4 regions of the Mesorhizobium sp. M2A.F.Ca.ET.046.03.2.1 genome follow, and region 1 is predicted to be linked to each of the others. Evidence: predicted binding sites of a transcription regulator. Region 1 holds the regulator's gene; each other region holds the start of a gene.
What was found. Region 1 encodes HrcA, which represses chaperone genes, less so after heat shock. Its sites were predicted from a motif close to GTTAGCACTCNCNNNNNGNGAGTGCTAAC; they were not measured.

Region 1 (7,318 bases):
GCGTCGGAGGGCAGGCCGGAAGCTGTCAGTGCCGCAAGCGCTGCCGACGGTCCAGGAATCGGCACGACGCGGATGCCCTGCTCCAGCGCCTCGCCGACTAGCCGGTAACCGGGATCGGAAACCAAGGGCGTGCCGGCGTCGGAGATCAGCGCCACGCTCTGCCCGGCCGCCAGCGCCTCGATCAGCTTCGGCCCGGCCTCTTGCGCATTGTGCTCGTGATAGGCGGTGGTGCGGCGGCGGATGCCGTAGCGTTCGAGCAGCACACGCGAGACGCGCGTGTCCTCGCAGGCGACGATGTCGGCTGCGGCCAGCGTCTCCAGCGCGCGCAGCGTGATATCAGCCAGATTGCCGATCGGCGTCGCCACCAGATAGAGCGCCGGCGAGAGCGGCCGCGCCGCGATCTCGGTCTGTCCGATCAGGTAGCTGCTTCTGTCGCCGGTCACCGGTTGCCCCTCATAACAGGCCTTGTTTGGCATGGCTGGCGCCTCGTTGCAAAACGTGAGGTCGGGTTAAGGAAATCGCCATGCCTTTGCCACAGTGCGGAACGAAACCCACAGCGGCGAATTTAACCCCTGATTCCCCGGGAGGAGGCAGGACTGAACGATGCCCAATCGCTTCGACATCTTCATCAGCCGACTTGAAAGCAAGACCGCCCGCGAGGGCATCCCTTCACACCCCATCGCCGCACAGCCCGGCGTTCGCCGCGACAAGAGCGAGCAGAAGCAGGCCCGCCCCGATGATGCGCATGGCGAGAAGCACCGCGGCAAGCACCGCCAGAAGCACGACGCTTAAGCGCGTCCCCGACCTTCGCGAGTGGCGAAGACCGCTCTCGCTTCGTCATTCCAGGGCGGAGCAAGGAGCGAAGCGATGCGCGCAGACCCTGGAATCCATGCCGTTACATCGAAGTGCCACTAACGGTGCAGAATTCTGGACCGCAACACTCCTCGCATAGGTCACGGCATGGATTCTCGGGTCAAGCCCGAGAATGACGAACGCGCGGGGAGCGTCACAGCTCTCAGAGATAGCGCGGCACCCTCGCCTCCAGCAACCGCACAAGTTCCGGGTCCATGAACTCGTAGTCGTCCGGGATATCGAGGCAAATCACCCTGGCGCCGTTCAGGCTCGAGCGGAACTTCTTCTGCAGCTTGGCGCGATGCGCCTTCTCCATGACGAAGATGATGTCGGCCCACGCCACCAGCTCATGCGTCAGCGGATTGTCGGCATCATGGTTGGTGCCGGCCGATTCGACTTCGATGTCGCGGAGCCTGGAAAACACCTGCTCGGCCGTCGGGCTGCGCAGCCGGTTCTGGCTGCAGACGAAGAGAACGTTCTTCAAAGAGGTTACCTTGCCAAATCCGCCACCACCGCATCCAGCACGATCATCCCTGCCGTCGTGGCGCGGAGCCTTGCATTGCCGACCGGCGCCACCAGCCCCTCCTCCTGCAGCACCGAGAGCCGCGCGCTGGAAAGGCCGCGCCCCGAGAGCGCCTCGTAGCGCTGCAGGTCGATGCCTTCGGCGAGCCGCAAGCCCATCAGCAGGAACTCGTCGGCCTCTTCCGCGCGGGTCAGGATCTCGCCGCCGGTGACGCCGTGACCCTTGGCCTCGACCAGATTGACCCAGGTCTCCGGCATCCTTTCCGCTATAGTCACCGTGCGGCGGCCGTTCTCGACGAAGCGGCCATGCGCGCCCGGGCCGACGCCGACATATTCGCCATAGCGCCAATAGGTGAGGTTGTGCCGGCTTTCGGCGCCCGGCCGGGCGTGGTTGGAAATCTCATAGGCCGGCAGCCCATGCCCCGCCGTCACCTCCTGCGTCAGCGCGTAGAGGTCGGCGGCATGGTCGTTGTCAGGCAGCGTGAATTTCTTTGCCGCGTAGAGCGCGTGGAAGGGCGTGCCCTCCTCGATAGTCAGCTGGTAGAGCGACAGATGGTCGACTGCATAGCCGATCGCCTGCTCCAGCTCCGCGCCCCACGCCTCCGGCGCCTGGCCGGGCCGGGCATAGATCAGGTCGAAGGAGAGACGGGGAAATATGTCCCGCGCCAGCCCGATGGCGTGCAGTGCCTCCTCGACGTTGTGCAGCCGGCCGAGAAAGCGCAGGTCCTTGTCGTTCAGCGCCTGCACGCCGAGCGAGACGCGGTTGACGCCCGCGGCGCGATAGCCGCGAAAGCGCTCGGCCTCGACCGAGGACGGGTTGGCCTCCAGCGTCACCTCGATGCCGTCAGGCACCGTCCAGTTCTTCGCCACCGCCTCCAGCACCGCGCCCACCGTTTCCGGCTTCATCAGCGACGGCGTGCCGCCGCCGAGGAAGATGCTGGTCACCTCGCGCGGCCCGGCGCGGGCGCGCATGGTCGCAAGCTCCGTCTCGAAGGCGCGCGCAAAGCGCTCCTGGTCGACCGGCTGGTGGCGGACATGGCTGTTGAAGTCGCAGTAAGGGCACTTGGCCGCGCAGAATGGCCAGTGGATGTAGACGCCGAAGCCGGGGCTGCGGTCGAGCGGTATGGTCACTGCGCTCATGCGGGTCCTGATCGCGCCAGATCCAACCTGGCCAAATCCAGTCGCGCTTCGGCGAATTTCTGGAAGGCGCGGGCGCGGTGCGAAAGCGCCGTCGCCTGGCCGGGCTTCCAGCCATGCTTTTCTTCCGCGCTCATCTCGCCAAAAGTCTTGTCGAAACCGTTGGGCAGAAACACCGGATCGTAGCCGAAGCCGAGCGTGCCGCGCGGCGGCCATACCAGCGTGCCCTCGGCCTCGCCCCGGTAATATTCAGCCTCGCCGTCCGGCAAGGCGAGGCAGATGACGGCGACGAAGCGGCCGGTGCGCTGTGAGGGCTTGGTCGCGCCGGCCTCCTGCAGCGCGGTCTCCGTCTTCTGCATGGCCATGCCGAAATCGCGGGTGCCATCCGGCTTCTCGGCCCAGTTGGCGGTATAGACGCCCGGCGCGCCGTCGAGCGCGTCGACGCAAAGCCCGGAATCGTCCGACAGCGCGGGCAGGCCGGTCGCCTTGGCGGCGGCGAAGGCCTTGATATAGGCGTTCTCCTCGAAGGTCGTGCCGGTCTCGTCCGGCTCGGGCAGGCCGTATTCCTTGGCCGATTTCGCCTCGAAGCCGAACGGCGCCATCAGGTCGGCGAATTCGCGCAGCTTGCCGGCATTGTGGCTGGCGACGACGATCTTCCTTCCGTTCAAAGAATGCATCAGAAACTCCAGATCCTTGGCTCGGCGAACTCGATCGAATTGCCCGAAGGGTCGCGGATATAGATCGAGTGCCCGCCTTGCGGCCATTCGAAGTCGCTTTCGATGGCGATGTTGTTCGCGGCGAGATGCTTGCGCCATGCGGCGATTTCGTCGGCGGTAGCCGCAAAGCAGAGATGCCCCTCGCCGGCCGTGCCATGCGGCGGCACTTTCAGCCGGGCGTCAGGCGCCGGAGGGATTTTGGTCGCCTCGGCGTTGAAGAGAAGCAATACGCCGTCACCGCAACGGAAGAAGACATGGCGCCCCTCGACCTTGCCCAGTGGCTCGAGGCCGATGATGTCGCGGTAGAAGGTTTCGGCGGCAGCCAAATTGGTGACGTAGAGAGCTGATTCCAAAATTGCAGAGGGTATCACGAGGCCCCCCTCTCTGCCCTGCCGGGCATCTCCCCCTCAAGGGGGAGATTGGCAGCTTTGTCGTAGGCACCCATTCTGCAACGCCGGTGATTGGCGAAAGCCGCGGCGAAATCCAATCTCCCCCCTTGAGGGGGAGATGGCCGGCAGGCCAGAGAGGGGGGCCTAGGCTCGGCATTGGAAACCCTACGCCACCGCCATCTGCTGCAGGCTCACCAGCCGCGAAATGCCCTTCTTGGCCAGTCCCATCAGCGCCGCGAACTGCTCCTCGGAGAAAGGCTCGCCTTCGGCCGTGCCCTGGATCTCGACGATGCCGCCCTTGCCGGTCATGACGAAATTGGCGTCGGTGCCGGCTGAGGAATCCTCGAGATAATCGAGGTCGATGACCGGCTGGCCGTCATGGATGCCGCAGGAGATCGCCGCGACATGGTCCTTGAGCACCTTGGCGACGCTGACCATCTGGCGCGCTTCCATCCAGCGCAGGCAGTCGTAGAGCGCCACCCAGCCGCCGGTGATCGAGGCGGTGCGGGTGCCGCCATCGGCCTGGATCACGTCGCAGTCGACGGTGATCTGCTGTTCGCCCAGCGCCTGCAGGTCGACCACGGCGCGCAAGCTCCGGCCGATCAGCCGCTGGATCTCCAGCGTGCGGCCGCCCTGCTTGCCGGCGGAGGCCTCGCGCCGCATGCGCTCGCCGGTCGAGCGCGGCAGCATGCCGTATTCGGCCGTCACCCAGCCCTTGCCGGAATTGCGCATCCAGGCCGGCACCTTTTCCTCAAGGCTCGCGGTGCACAGGACATGCGTGTCGCCGAACTTCACCAAGCACGAGCCTTCGGCATGCTTGGACACGCCGCGCTCGAAGGAGATGGCGCGCATTTCGTCGGCTTGGCGTTTGGAGGGGCGCATCGAGGCTCTTTCTGTTTTTCCCGGATTCGTTGGCGGCTTGTAGACGCATGCAGTCTCTCGCGCAAAGGAAAAGGGGCGAGAGCCGGGGCGGGTTGCGCGGGCCGACCGGGAGTCTATATCTTTCCGGTAGGAGGTTTCTCGCCGGAATGAACAGACCAGTCGATCCGACGTCGCAGTCGCCCGGGCTTCAGTCGCCGGTACTTCAGTCACTCGACATGCGCTCGCGCGATATTTTCCGGCGGATTGTCGATTCCTATCTGCGCGACGGCGAGCCGGTCGGCTCGCGCAGCCTGTCGCGCATCCTGCCCTCCTCGCTGTCGCCGGCCACCATCCGCAACGTGATGAGCGACCTCGAGCATCTCGGCCTGATCTATGCGCCGCATGTTTCCGCCGGGCGGCTCCCGACCCAGACGGGCCTGCGCTTCTTTGTCGACGCCTTCATGGAGCTCGGCGACCTTTCAGACGACGAGCGCCGCATCATCGAGGCGCAGGTGCGCGCCTCGGGCTCCGGCGCAACGCTGGAGCATATGCTGACCGAGGCCAGCCAGATGCTGTCCGGCATGTCGCGCGGCGCCGGCCTCGTGCTCGCCTCCAAGAACGAGGTGGCGCTGAAGCACATCGAATTCATCCAGCTCGAGCCGACCAAGGCGCTGGCCGTGCTGGTGTCGCAGAACGGCGATGTCGAGAACCGCGTCGTCGACCTGCCCGTCGGCACCACCGTGTCGCAACTGCACGAGGCGTCCAATTTCCTCAACGCCCATATCCGGGGCCGCACGCTTGCCGAGGCGCGCGCCGAGATCGCCCGCATCAAGGATGAGACCAAATCCGCTCTCGACACGCTGTCGCAGGATCTTGTCGAGAAGGGGCTGGCGGTCTGGGCCGGCGCCGAAAGCGGCCTGCCGGCGCGTCTCATCGTGCGCGGCCGTGCCAACCTGCTGGAAAATGTCACCGCCCAGGCCGATCTCGAACTGCTGCGCCATCTGTTCGAGGATCTGGAGACGCAGGACGGGCTGCTGCAGCTGCTCGACCTAGCCGAGGAAGGGCCGGGCGTGCGCATCTTCATCGGCTCGGAGAACAAGCTGTTCTCGCTGTCCGGCTCGTCGCTGGTCGTCGCGCCCTATCGCGACAAGGACGCCCGCGTCATCGGCGCGCTTGGCGTCATCGGGCCGACGCGGCTGAATTACGCCCGCATCGTGCCGATGGTTGACTATACGGCACAACTGATTTCGCGCATGCTCCGCTAGGTTTATCGATATTCAGGTGAGGCCGGCCTGCGAATGACGGCTTCCTGCCCTTCCGGTGCTCACGTACTTTAAGTACGCTCCGCTCGGGTTCTCGGAAGCCACCTTGTCTGGCCGCTTCGCGCCCGTCTTCGACTCCGGCTCGGCCTGACCTGAATCTTGCCACACCTAGGGTCGCACCAGCTGCAGAGGGAGAAAAAAATGGCGTTGGAAGCTATCAAGGCCCAGATCGACCTCCTGCTTCAGGAAATGATCAACCAGCCCGAGGACGATCACGAGATCCAGGAGCAGCTGCGCGAGAAATTGCGGGAGCTCCGCGCCATGGGCCTGCCCTTGCCGGCCGATCTCGTCGAGCTGGAAAAGCGCCTCGACGACGACCTGGATGCCGAGGAGACCTAAGCTCCGGCGCTCCGTCAAATCCGCGTGCGCAAGCTTCTCTTTTCGGTCGTTTGCCCAATATGTCCTGCTCGGAGCGCCTGACCGAGCGAGGCGCATTGGCAGACGACGGAGAACAGCATGATACGGATCGCCGGCCTTGCGGGCACTGCCTTGATTCTCGCCACCGGTGCCTTTGCGCAGCAGGCCCCCTTGCTCAGCGGCGAAAAGGCCTTCGGCGACTGGAAAGCCGATCGTCCGGGCGTGCGCCGGCTGCTGAAGCCGCAGGATCAGCCGAAACCCAATGTGGCGGAGTCCGCCGCCAATGGCGGCGGCGTCACCGATCGCCCGGAGGACGCGAAGCCACAGCTTCCGCCGGGCTTTTCCATCGAGCTGGTCGCATCGGGTATCGACAGTCCACGCGTGGTCCGCGTGGCGCCGAACGGCGACCTCTTCGTCGCCGACAGCCGGGCAAACCAGGTCCGCGTCTATCGCCTGGCGCAAGGCAGCGCGAAGGTCGCCGAGACGTCGATCTTTGCCAAGCGCCTGACGCGACCCTACGGCATCGCCTTTTATCCGCCGGGCGACAAGCCGCAATGGGTCTATGTGGCCAACAGCAACAGCGTCGTGCGCTTCCCCTATCGCGACGGCGACCTTGAAGCGTCCGCCAAGCCGGAGACCATCGTCGCGAAAATCCCCGCCAGCCACCACTGGACGCGCGACATCGCCTTTTCGCCCGACGGCAAGACGCTCTATCTGTCGGTCGGCTCCGGCTCCAACATCGCCGAGGATATGGGGGCGAAGCCGAAGGGCGGTGTCGAGGCGTGGGCGAAATCGCAGCCGCTGGGCGAGGGCTGGGGCGCGGAACAGGGCCGTGCTGACGTGCTCGCCTTCGACCCCGACGGCAGCAACCGCAGGACCGTCGCCACCGGCCTGCGCAACTGCTCCGGCATGACCGTGCAGCCGGCGACCGGCGCGCTCTGGTGCGTCGTCAACGAACGTGACGAGCTTGGCGACAACACACCCTTCGAATACGCGACCGCGGTGAAGGACGGCGCGTTCTATGGCTGGCCCTGGTATTACATCGGCGACAACGAGGACCCGCGCCACAAGGGCGCGCGCCCAGACCTCGCTGGCAAGGTCACGCTGCCCGACGTGCTGATCCAGGCGCATTCGGCGCCGCTCAACATCGCCTTCTATAGTG
Region 2 (7,318 bases), 3.3 Mb from region 1:
CACCGATCGCTACTGCGTGATCTTCCAGACCATCCAGCGCAGTCCGAAGACCCTCGTGAAGCTCAACAGGGTGGTCTCGTGACACTTTGCCCGGAACCGAGATCCTAGCGGGCAGGTTCCGGGCTGGGCCTGAGCGCGGCTATCCGCGCCAGGCCTATCCTTTCACATGCCCCGTCGCCTCGACGATTTTGCCGGAGCGGCGTGCGCAGCGCTGGCGTTGCTGGTCGAATCTTCGCTGGAAGGCCTTATGGTGATCGCCCGCGCCACCAACGACCGCACGCCGGTCCAGGCCGTTGCCGACGAGGTCGCCGCGCTGGTCGAGCAGGCGGTGCTTGCTGGTCAGGCCACTGCGGAGCCGCATTGACCATTTGAGCGGTCAACTCGGTCGCGCGCGGCCGATGAAGGCCCGCCGGCAGAGCGTTTCGCCTTTCCTTTGAACGGTGAAACGCGCTAGCGGGCCGATTGCCGGATCAGATCGCGGCCGATCGGCTTCGGTGTCTCGCTGCGCAGCACCAGCGCCGTCGTGACGGAGCCGTGGCGCGCCACGGCGTCGACGATGCTTTCAAGTTGCGCCGGCGAGGGGACGACCACTTTGAGGATGAAGCAGTCCTCGCCGGTAAGCCGGTGCACTTCGGTGATCTGTGGCATCTCGGCGAACTGCTTGAGGCAGGGGCGGATATGCTCATGCGTGGTGCGCACCCGGATGATGGCCATCATGCCCAGGCCGAGCGCGGCCGGGTCAATCACGGCGGTGTAGCCTGCAATGACGCCGCGCTCCTCCAGGCGTTTCACCCGCTCCGAAGTCGCCGGCTGCGAGAGGCCGACGCGGCGGCCAAGCTCGGACATGCCGATGCGGCCGTTCTCCTGCAAGGCTTCGACAATGGCAATGTCGGTGGGGTCGAACATAACTGGCTCATCGGGTTATTCATCTTCACTTTGAATCCATCGGATTCGAAGTCATTTTTTCCGATGATTTCCTATTCCTGCTCCTGCGGCAAGACGCCACCATGCTCCTGTTGATCTTTAGGAGCAAGGCGACATGACGCATTTCATCATCCTGCCGGGTAGCGGCGGCTCGGGGCCCACGCATTGGCAATCGCGCTGGCAAGACACCGATCCGGCGATGCGGCGTTTCCAGCCATCAAGCTGGGACCTGCCTGATTTCACCGACTGGCTGGCGGCTCTGGAGGCAGCCGTGATCGAAGCGCCCGAGCCGCCCGTTCTGGTGGCGCACAGCCTGTCGTGCCTGCTGGTCGCGCATTGGCAGACAATTTCGCGGCGTCCGGTCCGCGCGGCCATGCTAGTCGCGGTTCCGGACCCGATGGCGGCTCTGTTCCCGGTCTACGGCATGGCCTTCGCCAGGATACCCCAGGACAGATTGCGCTTTGCTTCGCTGGTGGTCGCTAGCACCGACGATCCCTACGGATCGCGCGACTATGCCGAGGCGAGGGCGGCGCGGTGGGGCAGCGGCATCGCCATCATCGGGCCGGCCGGCCATATCAACGCGCAAAGCGGATTGGGCGACTGGCCGCAGGGCCGCGCTTTGCTCGATGGCCTTGTCGCTGAAGCAGCCTGAGGCGCAGCGTTGACGTTTGAGCAACGAAAAAGGGCGGCATCTCTGCCGCCCTTTCCGTATGAATTAGCCAAGCAGCCTGGATTAGAAGTCCATGCCGCCACTCAAGCCCGCTTGCGGGCTTGAGCAATGTTGGCTGATGGGCGTGCTTTATGGACTTCTTAGAAGTCCATGCCGCCACTCAAGCCCGCTTGCGGGCTTGAGCAATGTTGGTTGATGGGCGTGCTTTATGGACTTCTTAGAAGTCCATGCCGCCACTCAAGCCCGCTTGCGGGCTTGAGCAATGTTGGTTGATGGGCGTGCTTTATGGACTTCTTAGAAGTCCATGCCGCCCATGCCACCCATGCCGCCGCCGGGCATGCCGCCCGGCATACCGCCGGCAGCTTCCTTCTTCGGTGCTTCGGCGATCATGGCTTCGGTGGTGACGAGCAGGCCGGCGACCGAGGCCGCGTCCTGGAGAGCCGTGCGCACGACCTTGACCGGGTCGACGATGCCCATGGCGATCATGTCGCCATAGTCGCCGGTCTGGGCGTTGAAGCCGAAGGTCGCGCCCTTGTTCTCGAGGATCTTGCCAGCAACGATCGAAGCTTCCGCACCGGCGTTCGACGCGATCTGACGGGCCGGAGCCTGCAGCGCGCGGCGCACTATGTTGATGCCGGCGGCCTGGTCGGAGTTAACGCCGGTGGCCTTGACGTTGGCCGAGGCGCGCAGCAGGGCCACGCCGCCGCCGGCGACGATGCCTTCTTCCACGGCCGCGCGGGTCGCGTTGAGCGCGTCGTCAACGCGGTCCTTCTTTTCCTTCACTTCCACTTCGGTCGCACCGCCGACGCGGATCACGGCAACGCCGCCGGCGAGCTTCGCCAGACGTTCCTGCAGCTTCTCCTTGTCGTAGTCCGAGGTGGTCTCCTCGATCTGCTGCTTGATCTGGGCGACGCGGCCCTGGATCTCTGCCTTCTTGCCGGCGCCGTCGACGATGGTGGTGTTCTCCTTGGAGATCGACACCTTCTTGGCGCGGCCGAGCATGTTGAGGCCGACATTCTCGAGCTTGATGCCGAGGTCTTCCGAGATGACCTGGCCACCGGTCAGGATGGCGATGTCTTCCAGCATGGCCTTGCGGCGGTCACCGAAGCCCGGAGCCTTGACGGCGGCGATCTTCAGGCCACCGCGCAGCTTGTTGACGACCAGCGTGGCCAGGGCCTCGCCTTCGACGTCTTCCGAGATGATGAGCAGGGGCTTCGAGGTCTGAACGACAGCTTCCAGGACCGGCAGCATTGCCTGCAGGTTGGAGAGCTTCTTCTCGTGCAGCAGGATGTAGGCGTCTTCCAGATCGGCGACCATCTTGTCGGCGTTGGTGACGAAGTAGGGCGAGAGATAGCCGCGGTCGAACTGCATGCCTTCGACGACTTCCAGCTCGGTCTCGGCGGTCTTGGCTTCCTCGACGGTGATGACGCCTTCGTTGCCGACCTTCTGCATCGCTTCCGCGATCATCTTGCCGACCGACTCGTCGCCATTGGCCGAGATCGTGCCGACCTGGGCGACTTCCTCGGAGGTCTTGATCTTCTTGGCGGCCTTGCCAAGAGCGGCGACGACTTCACCGACGGCGAGGTCGATGCCGCGCTTGAGGTCCATCGGGTTCATGCCAGCGGCAACGGCCTTGTTGCCCTCCTGCACGATCGCCTGGGCGAGAACGGTAGCGGTGGTCGTGCCGTCGCCGGCGATGTCGTTGGTCTTCGAAGCGACTTCGCGGACCATCTGGGCGCCCATGTTCTCGAACTTGTCCTCAAGCTCGATCTCCTTGGCGACGGTGACGCCGTCCTTGGTGATGCGCGGGGCGCCGAACGACTTGTCGATGACGACGTTGCGGCCCTTCGGTCCGAGGGTCACCTTCACCGCGTCGGCGAGGATGTTGACACCGCGCAGCATGCGCTCACGGGCGTCGCGGGAGAATTTTACGTCTTTTGCAGCCATGGTTAGCTCCTGACAGGGGCTCGGGAAGAGCCCGAAAACTCAGTTGATGGAGAGGCCGAAATTCAGCCGATGATGCCCATGATGTCGGATTCCTTCATGATCAGAAGGTCTTCGCCATTGAGCTTGACTTCAGTGCCCGACCACTTGCCGAACAGGATGCGGTCGCCGGCCTTGACGTCCAGGGGCACCAGCTTGCCGCTCTCGTCGCGGGCGCCGGAGCCGACGGCGATGATCTCGCCTTCCTGCGGCTTCTCCTTAGCCGTGTCCGGGATGATGATCCCGCCGGCGGTCTTGGATTCGGATTCGACCCGGCGAACGACCACGCGGTCATGAAGCGGGCGGAACTTGGACTTTGCCATGTTGTCTTCCTCGAGTGAGAACGGTGAGAACTGTTCCTCCATCCGGCGAGGCCGCCGGATATGAGTTAGCACTCACCAAAGGCGAGTGCTAACGTGGCGCTGAGATAGGCCGGCGCCTTGCCAGAGTCAAGGCGCGCGAAAGGGGCAAGCGGCGCGAAATTTTTCTCAGGCGAAACGTCACCATGAAAAGCGCCTGCTGTCGCGGGACACCGACGAGCAATCCCACCCGTCAGTCCCGGCGCTTCGGCGCTCGCAGCACCAGCAGCGGGCAGCGTTCGGCGAGCCCGTATGTGCCGGTCGAGGCAACGTCGACGTCGTCGAAAAATACCTTGGCTTCCTCGACAAGCGCGCTTACCGGCGCAAAATTGTAGATGACGGATGAGTTACGGTAGACGTCGACGGTGCCGATCACCGGCAACTCCCATCCCGTGCGTGTCGAAAGTTCGTCGCGGTCGGGAAACATCGCTTCGAATTGCTCGAGAATTCCCGTCACCGGTATGACGTAGTCCGGCGCGCCGGCGACCGCGGTCATGGCCACCCGCCATTTGAGGTCGTGAAAGGTCGAGACGCCGCCGGCCAACGCGAGGGCGCGGACATCCCGCGGATCGTCGCGTGTCTCGGGGGAAGCGTACAGCCTGATGCCGGCGCGCCCGTCTGCTTTCAGAACGCGCGCGATGGCTGAAAACAGCGCTTGCCTCGCATCCGCCCCGCCGATGACAGTGAGGCATCCGTCGCCGATCAGCGCATCGACGCTTGCGTCAGACATCGGCGGATCGAACCAGTCGCCGCGTACCGCCTTGCGCCTTTCGGTATCGCCCGGCCAGATGCCGGCGATCATGTCGGCCGACTCGTCGACCGCCGTCATCCTGGCGCCAAGCCCGGCGAGCTCCGGCGTCACGCCGAACATCACGACGTGCGATCGAGCGAGGTCGAGTTCGCGGTTATAGGCCTCGACGACTTCCGGCGGCGGCCTGAGCGGCGACCCCAGCAACTGCCAATGCCTGCGAATTGCATTCCAATGCTCTGTCATCACAAACCCGCCCGTACGATTGTGTTAGAACGCATAATCGAGGACGCTTAAGAAACCAAGCCGGGGGGCGGATGGCACGTATTGCGGTTATCACGCATGAGTTTGACGTGTTTGAACGCCGTCGCGGGCCGTTGCTGCGCCGCGACAGCCCCTACATGCTCTTCGATCTCCTGGAGGAGTTGAAGCGCCGGGGACATTCCGTTCGCATTGTTGCGGGCACGTCGGCCAGGCCAGAGGCGGATATCGCGATACTCCATGTCGACGCGACCGTGACGCCACCCGAATATGTCGAATACGCGCGCACTTATCCCTTCTGCCTCAACATCGGCGCCGCCGATATCTCGAAGCGTCGCGTCAGCGGCGCGGTGATCGACAGGGATCACAGCTGGCGAGGCCCAGTCATCGTCAAGAGCAGCCTCAACAATCTGGGAACGCGGGAGCAGACGCTCAATCGGCGATCGCGGCGCGCCGGCAGGCCGGAGCCGTTTCCCGATGCCAGGCTGCTCGATCGCTACCGCATCCACGGCTCGCTTGCGGAAGTTCCCCCGGCGGTGTTCGACCGCAAGGATCTCGTGGTGGAAAAGTTTGTTCCCGAGCCCGAGCCTGACGGCTTTGGCGCCCGCTTCTGGCTGTTTTGCGGAGAACGCGAGCGTTGTACCCGGCATGTCTCGCCGCAGAACCTGGTCAAAGGCGAAGATACGATCCGACGAGAGCCGGTTCCGGTTCCCGACGAGCTTCGCGCGCTACGGCGCGATCTCGGCTTCGACTACGGCAAATTCGATTTCGTCATGCATGAAGGCAAGGCCCTTCTGCTTGACGCCAACAAGACGCCCGGCCGCGTCCGCAACCTGTCCGCCTTCCTCGCCGCCGGCAATTCAAATCTCGCCGACGGCTTCGAAGGACTGATCCGCCAGGTAACTTAGGCGAACCTCAGATATTCATGCCGCCCGATACTTCGATCCGCTGGGCGTTGACCCAGCGATTGTCGTCGGAGAGCAGCGAGGCGATCATCGGCCCGACATCGTCGGCGACGCCGGCGCGGCCCAGCGCGGTCATCCCGGCCACGACGCGGTTGATCTCGGCGTCGTCGCGCACATGGCCGCCGTTGAAGTCGGTCGCGATCGCGCCAGGCGCCACGGTGTTGGCGGTGATGCGGCGTCCGGCAAGCTCCTTGGCGAGGTAGCGGGTGAACACCTCGACGCCGCCTTTCATCATCGCATAGGCGGACGAGCCCGGCACCGAGAAGCGCGCCAGCCCGCTCGACACGTTGATGATGCGGCCGCTGTCGTTGATCAGCGGCAGCAGCGCCTGGGTGAGGAAGAACACGCCCTTGAGATGGATGTTCATCAGCATGTCGAATTCCTCTTGCGTCGTGTCGGCGATCGGCTTGCGCAGCCCGGTACCGGCATTGTTGACGAGATAATTGAAGCGATCGCGCTGCCAGGTCTCGCGCAGCGTCTTCTTTAATGTCTCGACGAAAGCCGGGAAGCTGGCGACGGCGCCGGTGTCGAGCTCCAGGGCCGCGGCCCGGCCGCCGGCCGCTTCGATCTCGGCGACGGCCGCCTTCGCCTCATCGGCGCGCGAGCGATAGGTGAGGACGATGTCGACGCCTTTGCGGGCGAGGTTCAGCGCTGTGTTGCGGCCGAGACCGCGGCTGGCGCCGGTGATGAGGGCAATGGGACGGGTGGTCATGGCGAAATCTCCTTCTCTTCGGATGGAGATGCATATACTCGCCCATGCAGGCGATATAATCGGGCATGGATTGCCAACACTATTCAGCCTGTGCGAACAATCTGCCATGGATCGTTTTGACACCATGCGACTCTTCACCCGCGTCGTGGAGCGGCGCAGTTTCACCGCGGCAGCCGCCGATCTCGGCCTCCCGCGCTCCAGCGCAACCGCCGCAATCAAGCAGCTGGAGAAGCGGCTTGGTGTGCAATTGTTCCGCCGCACCACGCGCCATGTCACCCCGACGCCCGATGGCGAGGCCTATTACCAGCGCTGTATTGGCATCCTCGCCGACATCGAAGACGCCGAAGGCGGCTTCGGCGCCCATGACGTGCGCGGGCGCCTCAGCGTCGACGTCAATGGCCACATGGCGCGCACGTTCCTCTTGCCGGAACTGCCGGCACTGCTTGCCAGATATCCGGGCCTGTCGGTGCATATCGGCGAGGGGGACCGCCTCGTCGATCTGGTGCGTGAAGGCGTCGACTGCGTGATCCGGGCGGGCGTACTTCCCGACAGCGACATGATCGTGCGGCGTCTCGGCATCGCGCGCGAGATTACCGTCGCGAGTCCCGCCTATCTCGAACGCCACGGTGTGCCGCGCACGTTGGACGATCTTGCCGGCCATATGATGATCGGTTTCGTGTCGTCGCGCACGAGGCA
Region 3 (7,318 bases), 3.0 Mb from region 1:
CTCTGATCGGGATTGTCGACAGCGACCGCGTCGAGCGCCTTGGCCGCCCTCAGCAGGGCAACGCCGCCGCCGGGCAGGATGCCTTCCTCGACCGCGGCGCGGGTGGCGTGCAGCGCGTCGTCGACACGGTCCTTCTTCTCCTTGACCTCGACTTCCGTCGCGCCGCCGACGCGGATCACCGCGACGCCGCCGGCGAGCTTGGCCAGCCGCTCCTGCAGCTTCTCGCGATCATAGTCGGAGGTGGTCTCCTCGATCTGGGCCTTGATCTGCGTGACGCGGCCCTGGATCTCCTCCTTCTTGCCGGCGCCGTCGACGATGGTGGTGTTCTCCTTCTCGATCGCGACCTTCTTGGCGCGGCCGAGCATCTCCAGCGTGACGTTCTCCAGCTTGATGCCGAGATCCTCGCTGATGGCCGTGCCGCCTGTCAGGATGGCGATGTCCTCCAGCATGGCCTTGCGGCGGTCGCCGAAGCCCGGAGCCTTGACGGCGGCGACCTTCAGCCCGCCGCGCAGCTTGTTGACCACCAGCGTGGCCAGAGCCTCGCCCTCGACATCCTCGGCGATGATCAGCAGCGGCTTGCCCGACTGGACGACGGCCTCGAGCACGGGAAGCAGCGCCTGGAGGTTGCCGAGCTTCTTCTCATGGATCAGCACATAGGGCTCGTCGAGCTCGACGCGCATCTTGTCCTGGTTGGTGATGAAGTAGGGCGAGAGATAACCGCGGTCGAACTGCATGCCTTCGACGACTTCCAGCTCGGTCTCGGCGGTCTTGGCTTCCTCGACGGTGATGACGCCTTCGTTGCCGACCTTTTCCATAGCCTCGGCCAGGAAACGTCCGATCTCGGCATCGCCATTGGCCGAGATGGTGCCGACCTGGGCGATCTCGTCGTTTCTGGTGATCTTGCGCGCATTGGTCTTGAGTTCGGCGACCACCGCATCCACCGATTTGTCGATGCCGCGTTTTAGATCCATCGGGTTCATGCCCGAGGCGACCGCCTTGGCGCCTTCGCGAACGATCGCTTGGGCAAGCACGGTGGCAGTCGTGGTGCCGTCGCCGGCGAGGTCGTTGGTCTTCGAGGCGACTTCGCGGACCATCTGGGCGCCCATATTCTCGAACTTGTCCTCAAGCTCGATCTCCTTGGCGACGGTGACGCCGTCCTTGGTGATGCGCGGGGCGCCGAACGACTTGTCGATGACGACGTTGCGGCCCTTGGGACCAAGCGTCACCTTCACCGCGTCGGCGAGGATGTTGACACCGCGCAGCATGCGCTCACGGGCGTCGGAATGGAATTTGACTTCCTTGGCGGCCATTGGATCACTCCTTGTCTAGGCAGCTTTCATTGACTGGGTTGCGGTTCGGTCGAAGCCCCGGTCAGGCGGCTTTCTTCAGCGTCGCGGCCTGCTCGATCACGCCCATCACGTCGCTTTCCTTCATGATGAGCAGATCCTCGCCGTTGAGCTTGATCTCGGTGCCCGACCACTTGCCGAACAGGATGCGGTCGCCGACCTTCACGTCGAGGGCCACGAGCTTGCCGCTCTCGTCGCGGGCGCCCGGGCCGACGGCGATGACTTCGCCTTCCTGCGGCTTTTCCTTGGCGGTGTCGGGGATGATGATGCCGCCGGCCGTCTTCTCTTCGGCCTCGATGCGGCGGACGAGCACGCGGTCATGCAGTGGACGGAACGTCATATCGTTCTCCTTCAGGACAAACGGATTGCGAGAGGTCCCTCCGCTCCGGACCGGGAGGACCGGAGCGGGGCTCGCGACCCTTTCGGCGTCGCGCGCATGTCGAGCTAATTTTGCCTTCTTCTACTTTCAAGGGGGTGCCAAAAAAATTTTGGCACTCTCGATCGTCGAGTGCTAGCGTGCTGAAAACATGCGGTAAATTGGGTCGCTCCGACAAAGGAAAGGCTTGAATTCGCGATTGAGCTGAACAAGATTATCGGCGCCCGGCAGCGCCGGACCGCTGAGAAATTTGGAACCCGAACCAAGGAGTTTTTGGAGACGGAGGACAGAAATGGACCGACAGACGCTCTCGCCGATCATTCCTTCCCTTGCTCCCGAAATATCAGACCTTTCGCTCGACCGGCTGCTGTCGCCGGCCAGCCATTTTCAGCACCCGCGGGATGTGCTGGAGGACGGCTCGCTCGACATATGGGAAAAGCGGGCGATCCTTTCGTCCTGGGCGTCCGACGCCTGCGCCGTGGAATCGATGCCGGCGCTGCGCCAGCCGCCGGGCGCCGAGCGGCCGGTCTCTTTCGACGACATCATGGATGCGCTGCGCCGGCTCGACGCAACCGTCCCGCCGCCCAGCGGCCCTGCCGATGACGACCACCGGCAGCTGGTCTACCGGCTGAGCGCGTGAGGGCGGAAGACAATGGTGAACGCGGTCAGCGCGGAAATCCGCTTGCAGCAGTCGGACGCTCGCGCAACGCTGGTCTTGGGCGGTCGATCGGGGGCGCCCGCATAGAGAAGATCCACACCAACCGAGCTTCTCTGTTCCGTCGCAAAGTCTTCGTATCCGCCATATGAATGATGCCAAGCGGCTCGATGAATGATGCCAAGCAGCTCGGTGCCTTCTCCCTTTTACAGCGGCGAATTTCAGCATCCATCGAGAGATGAAGTTAACATATGTTATGCCCGGCAGACGGATCACCTGGCAGCGGTTCCGCATAAGTTGCGACCGGCGATAACCTTAATTTCGGTTTCGGTTGCATAGGCTTCCCGAAAGGAAGGTAAAGGGCTAGATTAGCAATTCATTAAGTACGCGTGGGGCGTGAGTAAGGGATGTGTGGTGATGAATTTCAAGTCTCTGATCAAGCGGGCCGAGGACGTCGATAAGGAATTTCAGGAACTCCAATCGGATCTGGCGGAAGCATTCGAGGACGTTCTGAAGGATGATGAACAACCGCCGTCGGGAGACGATGCCGCTGCCGGTCAGGAACTCGTGGCAAGCGACGAGAATCCGCCGCCCGAAGAACAGCAGCCCGAGGCAGCGCCATCGCGGTTGACGCCCCATACCCAGACGCGGCTCGCCGCGCTGGAGGCCGTCGCCGGGCTTTTCCGCGATGGGCAGGGCCATCTGCAGGAGATCGAGGCGAAGCTGGCGGAGATCGCCACCGCGCATCACATGACGCGCGAGGTCCTCAACGTCTTCCATCGCGACGTGTTGCGCTCCAACGAGCTGGAGCTGGCAAATCTCGCTCTTACCGCCGAACACAAAACGCTTTCGGAACAATTGCTTGACGCCGCCCGCAAGCAGCGCGAGCGCGACGGCGCGGCCGAGGCCTGGCAACAGCGCGAGGCGAGCCTCGTCCAGGACCGCGAGCAGTTGCGCTCGGCGCTGGCGGCCGTGCGCCTGGAACTGGTGGAGATGAGCAATGAGAACGCCAGGCGCGAGACGGAGTTCGGTGAGATCGTCAAAGCCTTGACCGCTAAGACCGTCGAAGTCGACAGGCGCGGCGCCGAGAACAAGCTGCTGCGCGAGAAGCAGGTCGGCCTCACGGTCGACCTGGAGCAAGCGCAAAGACGCGAGGCTGAGGCCCGCCACAAGTTCGACGAGTTCGCGGCAACCCACGCCAGCGAAACCGCCCATATTGCCGAGCTGATGGCTCAGATCGGCAATCACGAAAAGGAAGAAACCCGGCTGCAGAAGGCGCTGGAGGCAACCCAGGCCAGGCTCGCCGAAACAGCCGAGGCGGCGCGGATCGCCGAAAGCGACAGCGCCGCCGAATTGGCGCGCAGCCAGGCCGAGATGCGTGGTTTGCGCGCCGAAATGCAGGAACTGCAGTCGCGCCTGGACAAGGTCTCGACCGACAATGGCGAAGCCTCGGCCGAAATCACCAGGCTCAAGGGGCAGTTGAACGATGCCGTCACCGAACGCCAGATCGCCGAGGAAAGGCTCGCCGTTCTCAGGGAAGAGAGCGAAGCCGACAAGAAGAATTTGTCGGAGGTCAGCACCAATCTCTCACAGCTTTCGTTGCAGCAGGCGTCCGAGCAGATCCAGCTCGATATCCAGAAGCAGGAATGCGAGGATCTGCACGCCGAGGTCGAAGCGCTCAATGCGCGCATCCGGGAATTGCTGCCTTACGAGCGGCTGCATCGGGTGACCGACGCAAGGTCGCGCAAGGATGCCGCGCCTCAGGCCAACGGGATCATCGCGGAAGCAGCGCGCCCGGCCGCGCGGCGTGTTCCGCGGCGGAACTTGCGAGCCAACGCGGGCTGAGAAAACCGCCGCGCCTGGAACTGCTGTGGCGGGCTACTTGCCCGTCATGCCGTCGGCAAGGTCCTGAGCTTGCTTGAGCAGCGCCGGGAAGGACGGATCGCCGGGCAGACGCTCAGCCATGCAGGCGCGGTAGTCGGCATCGCCCTTTTCCCAGGCGGCGTTGGCGGGATCGGAAGCCTGCGAGTCGTCCTGGTCCGAGCCCTCGTTGCCCTGCTGGGCTTTCTGCGCGGCGGCGTCGGCGGCTGCCCAGATCGAATCGCAGGCCGCGATCTTCGGCACGGCGGGGGAGGCGGGCGCCTCGGCGATCAGCGCTCGGTCACCTTTGACCACCGCCACCACGACATGCTGCTCGTAGATCGGCCCGACATCCTGCGTCCAGCCGCCGAGCCGGGCCACCACCATGTCGGCGCCGTCGGGCTTCTTCAGCGGAAAGTCGAGCGTGCCGGAGAAGGCGGCGTCGCTGCCGATGGCCTGGGTGTAGAAGCTGTCGAGCTTCAGCGCCGCCCCGATATCGGTGGGCAGCTTGAAATCCGCTTCCGCCTCGGTCGATTTGGACTTGAGCCAGCGCTCGGTCAGCCCGCGCGTCGAGACGACGATGCTCGGGCCGTCGTCGCTCTGGGCATAGCGCAGCCCGTCGAGCATGCCATAGCCGATATCGGAGGCGTTGAGGCTTTCGATGTTGTTGGTGCCGGTCGCCGGAAAACCCTTGACCGAAAGCGGGCCGAGAATGGCGGCGAGACGCTGCTTCAGGTCGGCCAGCGCCTTCTCGTTCTGCGCGTCGATGGTTTCGATGGCCGTGTTGGCGCTTACCTGCGCGGTGATGTCGGCAATCGCCTTGTCGCGCGCCGCGATATAATCGTCTTCCGGCGAGGCGGCGAGCGCCGCGCTGCCCGCCAGCGCGAGGAGAAGTGTCAAGACCAGCCGCATGATGTGCCCCGTTTCGCCGAAAACCGTATGCATGTCTTGCAGGCAAGATTGGGCTAAAAAAAGACTTAGGCGCTGCCGCTGAAGCTGCCAATCTCCCCCACAAGGGGGGAGATGCCCGGCAGGGCAGAGGGGGGCGCGAAGGAACGCAAACCATTGAGGTCGTCATCCTAGGGCGAAGCAAGGAGCGAAGCGACGCAGCGCAGACCCTAGGATCCATGCCGTAACGCTAAGGTGTTGCAACGGTTCAGAATTCTGCTCCGCTGCGTCCTCCGGAGAAGGTCACGGCATGGATCCTCGGGTCAAGCCCGAGGATGACGAAGCGCTGGGACGGGCCGATCCAAGTACCGATCCGTCGGCGGGACAGCGCCCCCTCTGTCCTGCCGGACATCTCCCCCACAAGGGGGGAGATCAGCAGTTCCCGTGCTGCACCTGGCTCAACTGTCCTTGCGCTTGTCGACTTCCGCCTTGCGCAACAGGAACCGCTGGATTTTGCCGCTCGGCGTCTTCGGCAGCTCGCTCACGAACTCGACCTCGCGCGGATAGGAGTGTGCCGAGAGCTGCTTCTTCACATGCTGGGCGAGTTCCTCGGCCAGCGCCTCGCTGCCTTTGTAAGCGGGCGCCAGCACCACGAAGGCCTTGACGATTTCGGTGCGCTGCGGATCGGGCACGCCGACCACCGCCGCCTCGTTGACCGCCGGGTGCTCGATCAGCGCGCTTTCGACATCGAAAGGCCCGATGCGGTAGCCGGAAGAGGTGATGACGTCGTCGGCCCGGCCGATAAAGGAGACCGAGCCGTCCGGCTCGTACTCCACCGTGTCGCCGGTGCGATAATAGCCGCCAGCGATCGCCGGCGTTTCCGCCTGGTGGTAGCCGTCGAACCAGCGCAGCGGCGAGTTGGCGATGTCGACGGCAAGCACGCCCGGCTGGTTGGGGCCGAGCTCGTTGCCTTCATCGTCCAGCACCACCATGCGATAGCCCGGCATGGCGAAACCGGCCGAGCCCGCGCGTACCGGATGCCTGAGCCCGTGATGGTTGTTGACCATCATGCCGTTCTCGGTCTGGCCGTAATGGTCGTGGATCGGCGCGGCGAGATGGGCGTCGAACCAGCGGATCACTTCCGGGTTGAGCGGCTCGCCGGCGCTGCTCGCCACGCGCAGCTTTCCTTTGACGCGGGCCGCGGCCTCGGGCCCTTCCGCCATCAGCAGGCGGTAGGCCGTCGGCGAGCCGGCAAGGCTCGTGACGCCCAGCCGCTCGATGATGTCGTAGGTCGATTTGGCGTTGAAGGCGCCTTCGTAGAAGGTGGTGGCGATGCCGAGCAGCAAGGGCCCGGTGATGGCGTAGTAGAGCCCGTAGGCCCAGCCGGGATCGGCGATGTTCCAGAAGACGTCGTCGGGGCGAAGCCCGATCGCGTCGCGCATATAGGCGCCGAAGGCAAGAAGCGCGCTGAGCGGCACCGGCACGCCTTTCGGGTGCCCGGTGGTGCCGGAGGTCGACATCATCATGAACAGGTCCGAGCCCTTGCGCATCACCGGCTCGCAGTCGGGGGAGGCGGCGGCGAGCGCCGCGCGGAAATCGATGTCGCCTGCGGGCAGCGTCTCGCCGGGGGCGAGAATGGTCGCGATGCGCGGGCGGTTTTCCACCTCATCGAGCTTGCCGCGGTTGGCGGGGTTGGTCACCACCAGCTTCGCCTTGCTGTAGCTCAAGCGATGCTCGATCGCCTTCGGTCCGAAGGCGGTGAACAGCGGCTGATAGACGGCGCCGATCCGCCATGTGCCGAGGATCAGCGCTACAAGCTCGGGAATGCGTGGCAGCATGCCGGCCACGACATCGCCGGGGCCGACGCCGAGACTTTTGAGCAGGGTGCCGACACGGCCCGACATGTCGGCGAGGTCTTCGAAGGAATATTCGCGCAATTCGCCGCCGGCCGAGATCGCGCGCAGCGCCAGCCGGTTCTCGCCTGTATAGCGGCCGCAGCATTCGACATAGGCGTTGATGCCGGTCGCCGGATCGCCGTGAAGCCTGGCGATCTCGTCCTCGATGCGGAAGCGCTCGACGGCATCCTCATAGCGCGGCAGCGCCGCCGGCGTGTCGGTCATGGCAATCCTCCCTTGGCGGCGGTCATCTCCCATGATCGCCGCCAAGGGAGATTGCCCGAAAAGAGGGCGCTGG
Region 4 (7,318 bases), 1.9 Mb from region 1:
CGGCATTGTCACGTTGTTTAAATGTGGCCAGGTGAGGCCGAGCCTGCGCTTTTCAGGCGGGGCGTGCACTCACGGCTTCCCACGCGGCCATTGCCTGGGGTCGATGGGTTCGAATTTGTGCCGCGGGGCGGTTGGTCTGGGATGGGACGAAGAGGTTTCGGACGGCGGAGAAGATCGACACGAAATGCTGCAATGAGCCACCCGACCGGATCCTGTCGCCTTCGCTCCCTTTCGACTGGAGGCGCTCGCCGTTGACGTGGGTCCACCAGCAGCCGCACGATGAGTGCCGTCAACGCTTGTGGCGTTCCTTCGGACAACGGCTGCCATTGCGGCATCGCTGGTGTCTTCCCGGAGCTATGGCGGAAACTGGGTGATGACGGTTTGAGGAGAGCGGCGTATCGAGGCGGGTGATGAAGCCTGCCAGAACCTCTCAAAGAGAGCGATACGCCATGAACGAGGCGTTGGTGCATGGGGTCCGGACTTGATCGGATGTCGATCTTTGAAGCGGCAGACTATGCCGTGGCCGCCTTGCGGCGGGCGGATTTCGGGGCGTGCGCAGGCAAGCATGCGGTTGAGGACGGCGCAGCCGATGGCGACTTCGGTCTTCTGAACGGGAAGCGACCGTGCCCGCAAACGCCGCCCGATGGCGGACTTGTATCGCCCTATGGCGGTCTCGACCAGCGAGCGTTTGCCATAACCGTTGGAGACCTGCCATTTCTCCAAGCATACGGGTCGGTCGTCCCGATCTGGCGCAGGCTCGTCCGGCTGGCGCACCCGCGCAAGCTGCCGGTGGAACATCGTCCTCAGAAAAAGACATTCCAATGTGCTCTGCAAGAGCCTGCCGAAGCGATGAGGCGCTCGTTGCCACCCCAAGTTCATGGATGCCGCCGACGGCTCGGCCGTTAATTTCACATAATTTCACATTCCAAATAAGACACAAAAGTCAGCCCCGAGCTGACGGCCGAAAACGCGCTTATGCAGTGGGATCGCGCGTAATGAAGGCCAGGCTTTCGTGTCGATTCCAAGTCTTTTTGCTCTTCGGCTGTCCGCTCATCCGTCTTGACCAGCACGAACCTACAGCCTATCTCACCGCAAGGTTAGCACTTCCCGCTGGCGAGTGCTAACCGGGCTCCGGCAACGAAGAACCTTTCAACCTCCGCACCAGGGATATCCAAAATGGCAAAGTCGAATTTCCGGCCGCTGCATGACCGCGTGGTCGTTCGTCGGGTCGAATCCGAATCCAAGACCGCGGGCGGGATCATCATCCCGGATACGGCGAAGGAGAAGCCGCAGGAAGGCGAGATCATCGCCGTCGGCTCCGGCGCCCGTGACGAAGCCGGCAAGCTCGTGCCGCTGGACGTCACGGCCGGCGACCGCATCCTGTTCGGCAAGTGGTCGGGCACTGAAGTCAAGCTCAATGGCGAAGACCTTCTGATCATGAAGGAATCCGACATCATGGGCATCATCGGCTGATCATCGGCCTCTCCATCAATTGAGTTTTCGGGCTCTTCCCGAGCCCCTGTCAGGAGCTTAACCATGGCTGCAAAAGACGTAAAATTCTCCCGCGACGCCCGTGAGCGCATGCTGCGCGGTGTCAACATCCTCGCCGACGCGGTGAAGGTCACGCTGGGCCCCAAGGGCCGCAACGTCGTCATCGACAAGTCGTTCGGCGCCCCGCGCATCACCAAGGACGGCGTCACCGTCGCCAAGGAGATCGAGCTTGAGGACAAGTTCGAGAACATGGGCGCCCAGATGGTGCGTGAAGTCGCTTCGAAGACCAACGACATCGCCGGCGACGGCACGACCACCGCCACCGTTCTCGCCCAGGCGATCGTTCAGGAAGGCAACAAGGCCGTTTCCGCCGGCATGAACCCGATGGACCTCAAGCGCGGCATCGACCTCGCCGTCGGTGAAGTCGTCGCCGCTCTCGGCAAGGCCGCCAAGAAGATCAAGACCTCCGAGGAAGTTGCCCAGGTCGGCACCATCGCCGGCAATGGTGACGAGTCGGTCGGCAAGATGATCGCGGAAGCGATGCAGAAGGTCGGCAACGAAGGCGTCATCACCGTCGAGGAAGCCAAGACCGCCGAGACCGAGCTGGAAGTCGTCGAAGGCATGCAGTTCGACCGCGGCTATCTCTCGCCCTACTTCGTCACCAACGCCGACAAGATGGTCGCCGATCTGGAAGACGCCTACATCCTGCTGCACGAGAAGAAGCTCTCCAACCTGCAGGCCATGCTGCCGGTGCTGGAAGCCGTCGTACAAGCCTCGAAGCCGCTGCTCATCATCTCGGAAGACGTCGAAGGCGAGGCCCTGGCCACGCTGGTCGTCAACAAGCTGCGCGGCGGCCTGAAGATCGCCGCCGTCAAGGCTCCGGGCTTCGGCGACCGCCGCAAGGCCATGCTGGAAGACATCGCCATCCTGACCGGCGGCCAGGTCATCTCGGAAGACCTCGGCATCAAGCTCGAGAATGTCGGCCTCAACATGCTCGGCCGTGCCAAGAAGGTGTCGATCTCGAAGGAAAACACCACCATCGTCGACGGTGCTGGCAAGAAAGAAGAAATCCAGGGCCGCGTCGCCCAGATCAAGCAGCAGATCGAGGAGACCACCTCGGACTACGACAAGGAGAAGCTGCAGGAGCGTCTGGCGAAGCTCGCCGGCGGCGTTGCCGTGATCCGCGTCGGCGGCGCGACCGAGGTCGAGGTCAAGGAAAAGAAGGACCGCGTTGACGACGCTCTGAACGCGACCCGGGCGGCCGTGGAAGAAGGCATCGTTCCCGGCGGCGGCGTCGCGCTGCTGCGCGCTTCGCTGGCCCTCACTGTCAACGGCGCCAACTCCGACCAGACCGCCGGCATCGCCATCGTTCGTCGCGCGCTGCAGGCTCCGGCCCGTCAGATCGCGGCCAACGCCGGTGCCGAGGCTTCGATCGTTGCCGGCAAGATCCTGGAGAACAAGGGCGCTACCTTCGGCTTCAACGCCCAGACCGGCGAGTATGGCGACATGATCGTCATGGGCATTGTCGACCCGGTCAAGGTCGTTCGCACCGCTCTCCAGGACGCGGCGTCGGTCGCCGGCCTGCTCGTCACCACCGAAGCCATGATCGCCGAGTCTCCGAAGAAGGAGTCGGCTGGCGGGGGCATGCCTGGCGGCATGCCCGGCGGCGGCATGGGTGGTATGGGCGGTATGGATTTCTAAGGTCCACGCACCTCAACAATCTCGAGGGCGGCAGCGATGCCGCCCTTTCTCTGACGCGGAGCCAAGCCGATCGCCCATCCACAAGGCTACATACGGCGGCACATTCACTGCGGACACCAATGACTGACTTCATTCTGTTCGCCATGGTCGGCTTCCCGCCGAGGCGGTTGACGGCGCATTAGGCATGGACTAGGGCCCGATCTCCTCCACCGTGCTGCTCTCCTTCGGTGTTCCGCCGGCGCAGGCTTCCGCCGCGGTGCACGCGGCGGAAATATTCACCACGGCCGCTTCCGGCACGGCGCATCACTACCACCGCAATTTCGGCCGGAAGCTGTTCTGGCCGCTCGCACGTTCGGCATTCTCGGCGGATGCCTTGAAGTCTTCGTGCTCACCTCGTTCGACGTCATAGTGAAACCCTATGATAAGACCTATCTCGCTGTTGATCGAAAGAGGTCCCACACGACATCAATAGCCAAAGTCTCTGCGGTACTTTCAGCTATTCTACCGACCAAACCGGGAAGTCCCGGGATTTTGGTCGCCCGAGGCAAAGATCGATTAGGGGGAATAGGTGGGTGCAAGAAGCGCGAGCGTGAGGGACTTGGTCTAGCCCGATTTGTTTTGGTGGGGAGGAACCGGCGACGCAGTCCTTCGAGCGACGGGGCTTTTCACAAACCTACGTCACGGGTGGTTTAGCTGGTTGCGGAGCCTCAATCGTTCTTCCGTGTTGGCTGATGGCCGGCATGCGCACAGCGTCGGGACAGCGATCTGGCTCAGCGTCCCGGCTTGTCGTCCTGGTCGATGAGGATGCGCTCAACGGCTCCATCAAGATCTTCATATTGGCCACTTCTCAACGCCCATAGGAAGCCAGACAGCCCCAGTGCGCCCAAAGATAGCGCGACTGGTATGAGGTAGATGAGTGTCGTCATGACGGCCGCGCTGATGAGCGTATGCCGGAACGCGTTGCCGAAGAAGCCCTTGTCAGCTCGGCGGGCATAAAGCGGTGCAGCCTCAGCGCGTTTCCGATCACCAGCAGCGATGAGGCGGACATCGCGACTGCCGCGATCACCGGTGTGACATGGCCGAGGATGGCGAGCGGAACGGCAACGGCGTTGTAGATGATCGCGATTGCTATGTTCTGGCGGATCAGCCGCCTTGCCTTCTGCGAGACGTCCAGCGCAAGGGGTACCGCCGAAAGGCTTTCACGCAGGAACACGAAATCGGCGGCGTTGCGGCCGACATGGGCGGCGGTGGCTGGAGCGATCGAGACGTGCGCCGCGCCCAGCGCTGGGCTGTCGTTGAGCCCGTCGCCCACCATCAGGACCTTATGGCCGGCCTTGGTCAGCACTTCGATCCGCTCAGCCTTCCCGGACGGCAGCAGCGCCGAAACAAAACGGTCGATTCCCAATATTCTTGCGACATCGCCACAGGCGTCTGCGGTATCGCCCGACAGCATTTCGACCGAGACCCCGGCATCATTCAACTGCGCCAAGCCGGCCCGGGCATCGGGCCGCAACGCATCCTCGAAAACGAAGGATGCGACAATGCCGCCGTCTTTCGTCAGGACTGTTCCGCCATGCCCACTTTCGCTATCGGTTAGGGCCTTCCATCTAGCCCACCCGCGCCGGCCCAGTCGCCAGATACTTCCAGTGACAGTGGCTTCGATTCCAAACCCCGGATGCTCTGTGACGGCATCGAACTTGTGCTGCCCGCCAGCAGCGGCAAACCCGGCTACGGCCTTTGAAAACGGATGACGCGAATGCGCGGCCATATCGGCGGCGATTGCCAGCACGGCCGGGTCGATCGACGACGCATTGACGAGCCGGGGCTGTCCGAGCGTGAGCGTTCCGGTCTTGTCGAACACCGCCGTATCGATCGTCGCCAGGCGCTCCATGGCCGAACCGTCCTTCACCATGATGCCGCTTTCGAACAGACGCCGCGCCGCGACCACCTGCACGATCGGCACCGCGAGGCCGAGCGCACATGGACACGTGATGATGAGAACGGCAATTGCAGTCGTCATTGCCAGGTGCCAGTCGCCAACCGCAACCATCCAACCGATGAATGTTATTAAAGCTGTGAGATGGACCACCGGCGCATAGAGGGCGGAGACGCGATCGGCGATGCGTCGATAGGGCGAGCGGCCGCCCTCCGCCGCCTCCATCAATCGAACCATCTCCGCCAGGAACGAGTCCTTCGCGGCGGCTGTCGCCTCAATCGTGAGCGAGCCGGTAAGGTTAAGTACCCCAGCCTGCACGGGGATGCCTGGCGCCACGTTTCTGGGCGTGCTTTCGCCGGAGACCAGGGAGCAGTCGAGATCAGATGATCCCCGAATGATCTTTCCGTCGACAGGAATCCTTTCGCCCGCTGCGATGAGCAGCTGCATTCCCGGTTCGATCTCGGCAACCGGCAGATAGTCGCGCGCGCCCTCGCCGCGCAGCACCATGGCACCACGCGCCGCCAGCTGCGACAGGCCGTTGACGGCGGTTCGGGCCCGCTCGCGCATGACATGATCCAGCGTACGGCCGATTAACAGGAAGAACAGCAGCGATACCGACGCGTCGAAATAGGCGTGATCGCCGTGATTGATCGTCTCATAGAGGCTCATGGCGTAGGCGAGCGACATCCCGACCGCGATCGGCACATCCATGTTCATGCGGCCGTGGCGCAGCGCGTTCCAGGCCGAGCGGAAGAAAATGCCCCCGGCGAAGGCAAGCGCCGGGATCGCGATCAGCGCAGAGACCCAGTGGAATAAGTCGCGGGTCGCGCCTTCGGCGCCGGACCAGACCGAGACCGAGACCGAAAGCAGCATGATGTTGCCCGTCGCAAAACCAGCAACCGCGACCGCGCGGATCAGTTCGGATAGTGTCTTGTTTTTGCCGCCGACCTCGGGGTCGAACAGATGCACCTGATAGCCTAGCCGTCCAAGCGCGCGGACGAACGGTGGCACCTCGTCACCACGCCACCTGACCGAGACCCGTTTCGTCGACAGGTTGACGCGGGCGCTCTCGACGCGATCGAGATTTCCCAACGCCTTCTCGATCGTCTGGATGCAGGCTGCGCAATGAACCGTCGGAACCGAAAGGTCGGTCTGGCGAAGACCATCGCCAACAAAGCGGCTCGCCAACCTGATCTCCTGGCCAGACGGCAGGACCGATGTGGTACCGGTCAAATCCAGCGCCAGTTCCGCGCCGGGTGCACAGCAGCTCATTGCAGCGCTCCTTGCGAAATCATGATCCGGCGAATGTCGCGATAGAGCTCGGCGAGACCGGCGTCGGCATCGACTTCGACGATCCAGACGCCATCCTTGGGCACGTCCCGTGCTGCAAACTCCTGAGCCGAAGCAAGGGCAAGAGTGATGCACTTGTCCTCGGCCTCATAAGCGGGATGACGAAACAGTATCTTCACGCCATGCAAGGTCACCGGCTTGCCGGTGGCATCACTCAAGCTGTAGCGGACCTCACTCCGAGCGATCGTCAGGTTGCCGGTCCAGCCGAGTGCCGCCTGCGCGCGCCCTTCCTTGGCCTTTTTGTTGAATTGCTGACTGGCCACATAGGTGTTCTCGACGACAAGGCCGGTCCAGCTTTTGCTGGCGAGCGTCGCCATGGTCAGGTTGACGGCGATGACCACGCCGAAAAAGCCGAGAATGGTGAGCAGCATGTGCCTGCCGGTGAACTCGCGCGTCTTTTGCGTATTGGTGCTCATCTGGCGATCTCCGGTGCGTTGAAGGTGGCCGTGTATTCGTCCGATTCGAAGTTCGCCTTGTCCTCGACCCGGAACTTGAAGGTTTGTGCAGGATGCCGCACCTCACCCGCTGGCTGGCGCACGAAAACTTTCAGCATCTTCAGCCGGTCGGGTTCGACCGCGATGCCGAAGAAGCGGTCTGGCGGCAGATCACTGCCGACGACGCTCATTTCGGCTCCCTGCAAGCCCTGCATCGCGACAATTATTGTCCTTGGCTCGGGGATCATGTTGAGCAGTTTGACGGTATAGCCGTTGCGGATCGAACCGTCGGACAGCGTGACGAACTGTGGATTGCGGTCATGCAGCACGTTCAGTTCGAGCCGATCGCGCGTCAGCAGCGAATAGAGCAGGCCCAGCCCGATCAGCGACCACAGGCCCATGTAGA

Region 2: the regulator HrcA is predicted to act here: its motif matches at 3,965-3,993, upstream of groES (co-chaperone GroES).
Region 3: the regulator HrcA is predicted to act here: its motif matches at 1,834-1,862, upstream of groES (co-chaperone GroES).
Region 4: the regulator HrcA is predicted to act here: its motif matches at 1,097-1,125, upstream of groES (co-chaperone GroES).

Annotation. Positions count from the first base shown of each region.
Region 1 covers NZ_CP034449.1:3,048,153-3,055,470, reverse strand. Annotated here, with positions in the region: gene rsmI (16S rRNA (cytidine(1402)-2'-O)-methyltransferase) at 1-443, opposite strand, end outside; gene EJ072_RS14610 (hypothetical protein) at 604-792, shown strand; gene EJ072_RS14605 (low molecular weight protein tyrosine phosphatase family protein) at 1,016-1,336, opposite strand; gene hemW (radical SAM family heme chaperone HemW) at 1,342-2,514, opposite strand; gene rdgB (RdgB/HAM1 family non-canonical purine NTP pyrophosphatase) at 2,511-3,188, opposite strand; gene EJ072_RS14590 (VOC family protein) at 3,188-3,598, opposite strand; gene rph (ribonuclease PH) at 3,782-4,498, opposite strand; gene hrcA (heat-inducible transcriptional repressor HrcA) at 4,645-5,742, shown strand; gene EJ072_RS14570 (hypothetical protein) at 5,941-6,138, shown strand; gene EJ072_RS14565 (sorbosone dehydrogenase family protein) at 6,256-7,318, shown strand, end outside.
Region 2 covers NZ_CP034449.1:7,118,308-7,125,625, reverse strand. Annotated here, with positions in the region: gene EJ072_RS34260 (OsmC family protein) at 1-82, shown strand, start outside; gene EJ072_RS34255 (hypothetical protein) at 167-364, shown strand; gene EJ072_RS34250 (Lrp/AsnC family transcriptional regulator) at 451-906, opposite strand; gene EJ072_RS34245 (alpha/beta hydrolase) at 1,040-1,576, shown strand; gene groL (chaperonin GroEL) at 1,889-3,541, opposite strand; gene groES (co-chaperone GroES) at 3,604-3,900, opposite strand; gene EJ072_RS34230 (class I SAM-dependent methyltransferase) at 4,130-4,930, opposite strand; gene EJ072_RS34225 (hypothetical protein) at 5,038-5,853, shown strand; gene EJ072_RS34220 (SDR family oxidoreductase) at 5,861-6,622, opposite strand; gene EJ072_RS34215 (LysR family transcriptional regulator) at 6,729-7,318, shown strand, end outside.
Region 3 covers NZ_CP034449.1:84,573-91,890, reverse strand. Annotated here, with positions in the region: gene groL (chaperonin GroEL) at 1-1,310, opposite strand, end outside; gene groES (co-chaperone GroES) at 1,372-1,686, opposite strand; gene EJ072_RS00520 (hypothetical protein) at 2,015-2,362, shown strand; gene EJ072_RS00515 (hypothetical protein) at 2,795-4,222, shown strand; gene EJ072_RS00510 (hypothetical protein) at 4,256-5,149, opposite strand; gene EJ072_RS00505 (acyl-CoA synthetase) at 5,584-7,245, opposite strand.
Region 4 covers NZ_CP034449.1:1,168,787-1,176,104, forward strand. Annotated here, with positions in the region: partial or broken gene EJ072_RS05650 (IS5/IS1182 family transposase) at 544-717, opposite strand; gene groES (co-chaperone GroES) at 1,177-1,473, shown strand; gene groL (chaperonin GroEL) at 1,537-3,192, shown strand; partial or broken gene EJ072_RS36540 (TSUP family transporter) at 3,312-3,633, shown strand; gene ccoS (cbb3-type cytochrome oxidase assembly protein CcoS) at 3,963-4,118, opposite strand; gene EJ072_RS05675 (cation-translocating P-type ATPase) at 4,115-6,400, opposite strand; gene EJ072_RS05680 (FixH family protein) at 6,397-6,894, opposite strand; gene ccoG (cytochrome c oxidase accessory protein CcoG) at 6,891-7,318, opposite strand, start outside.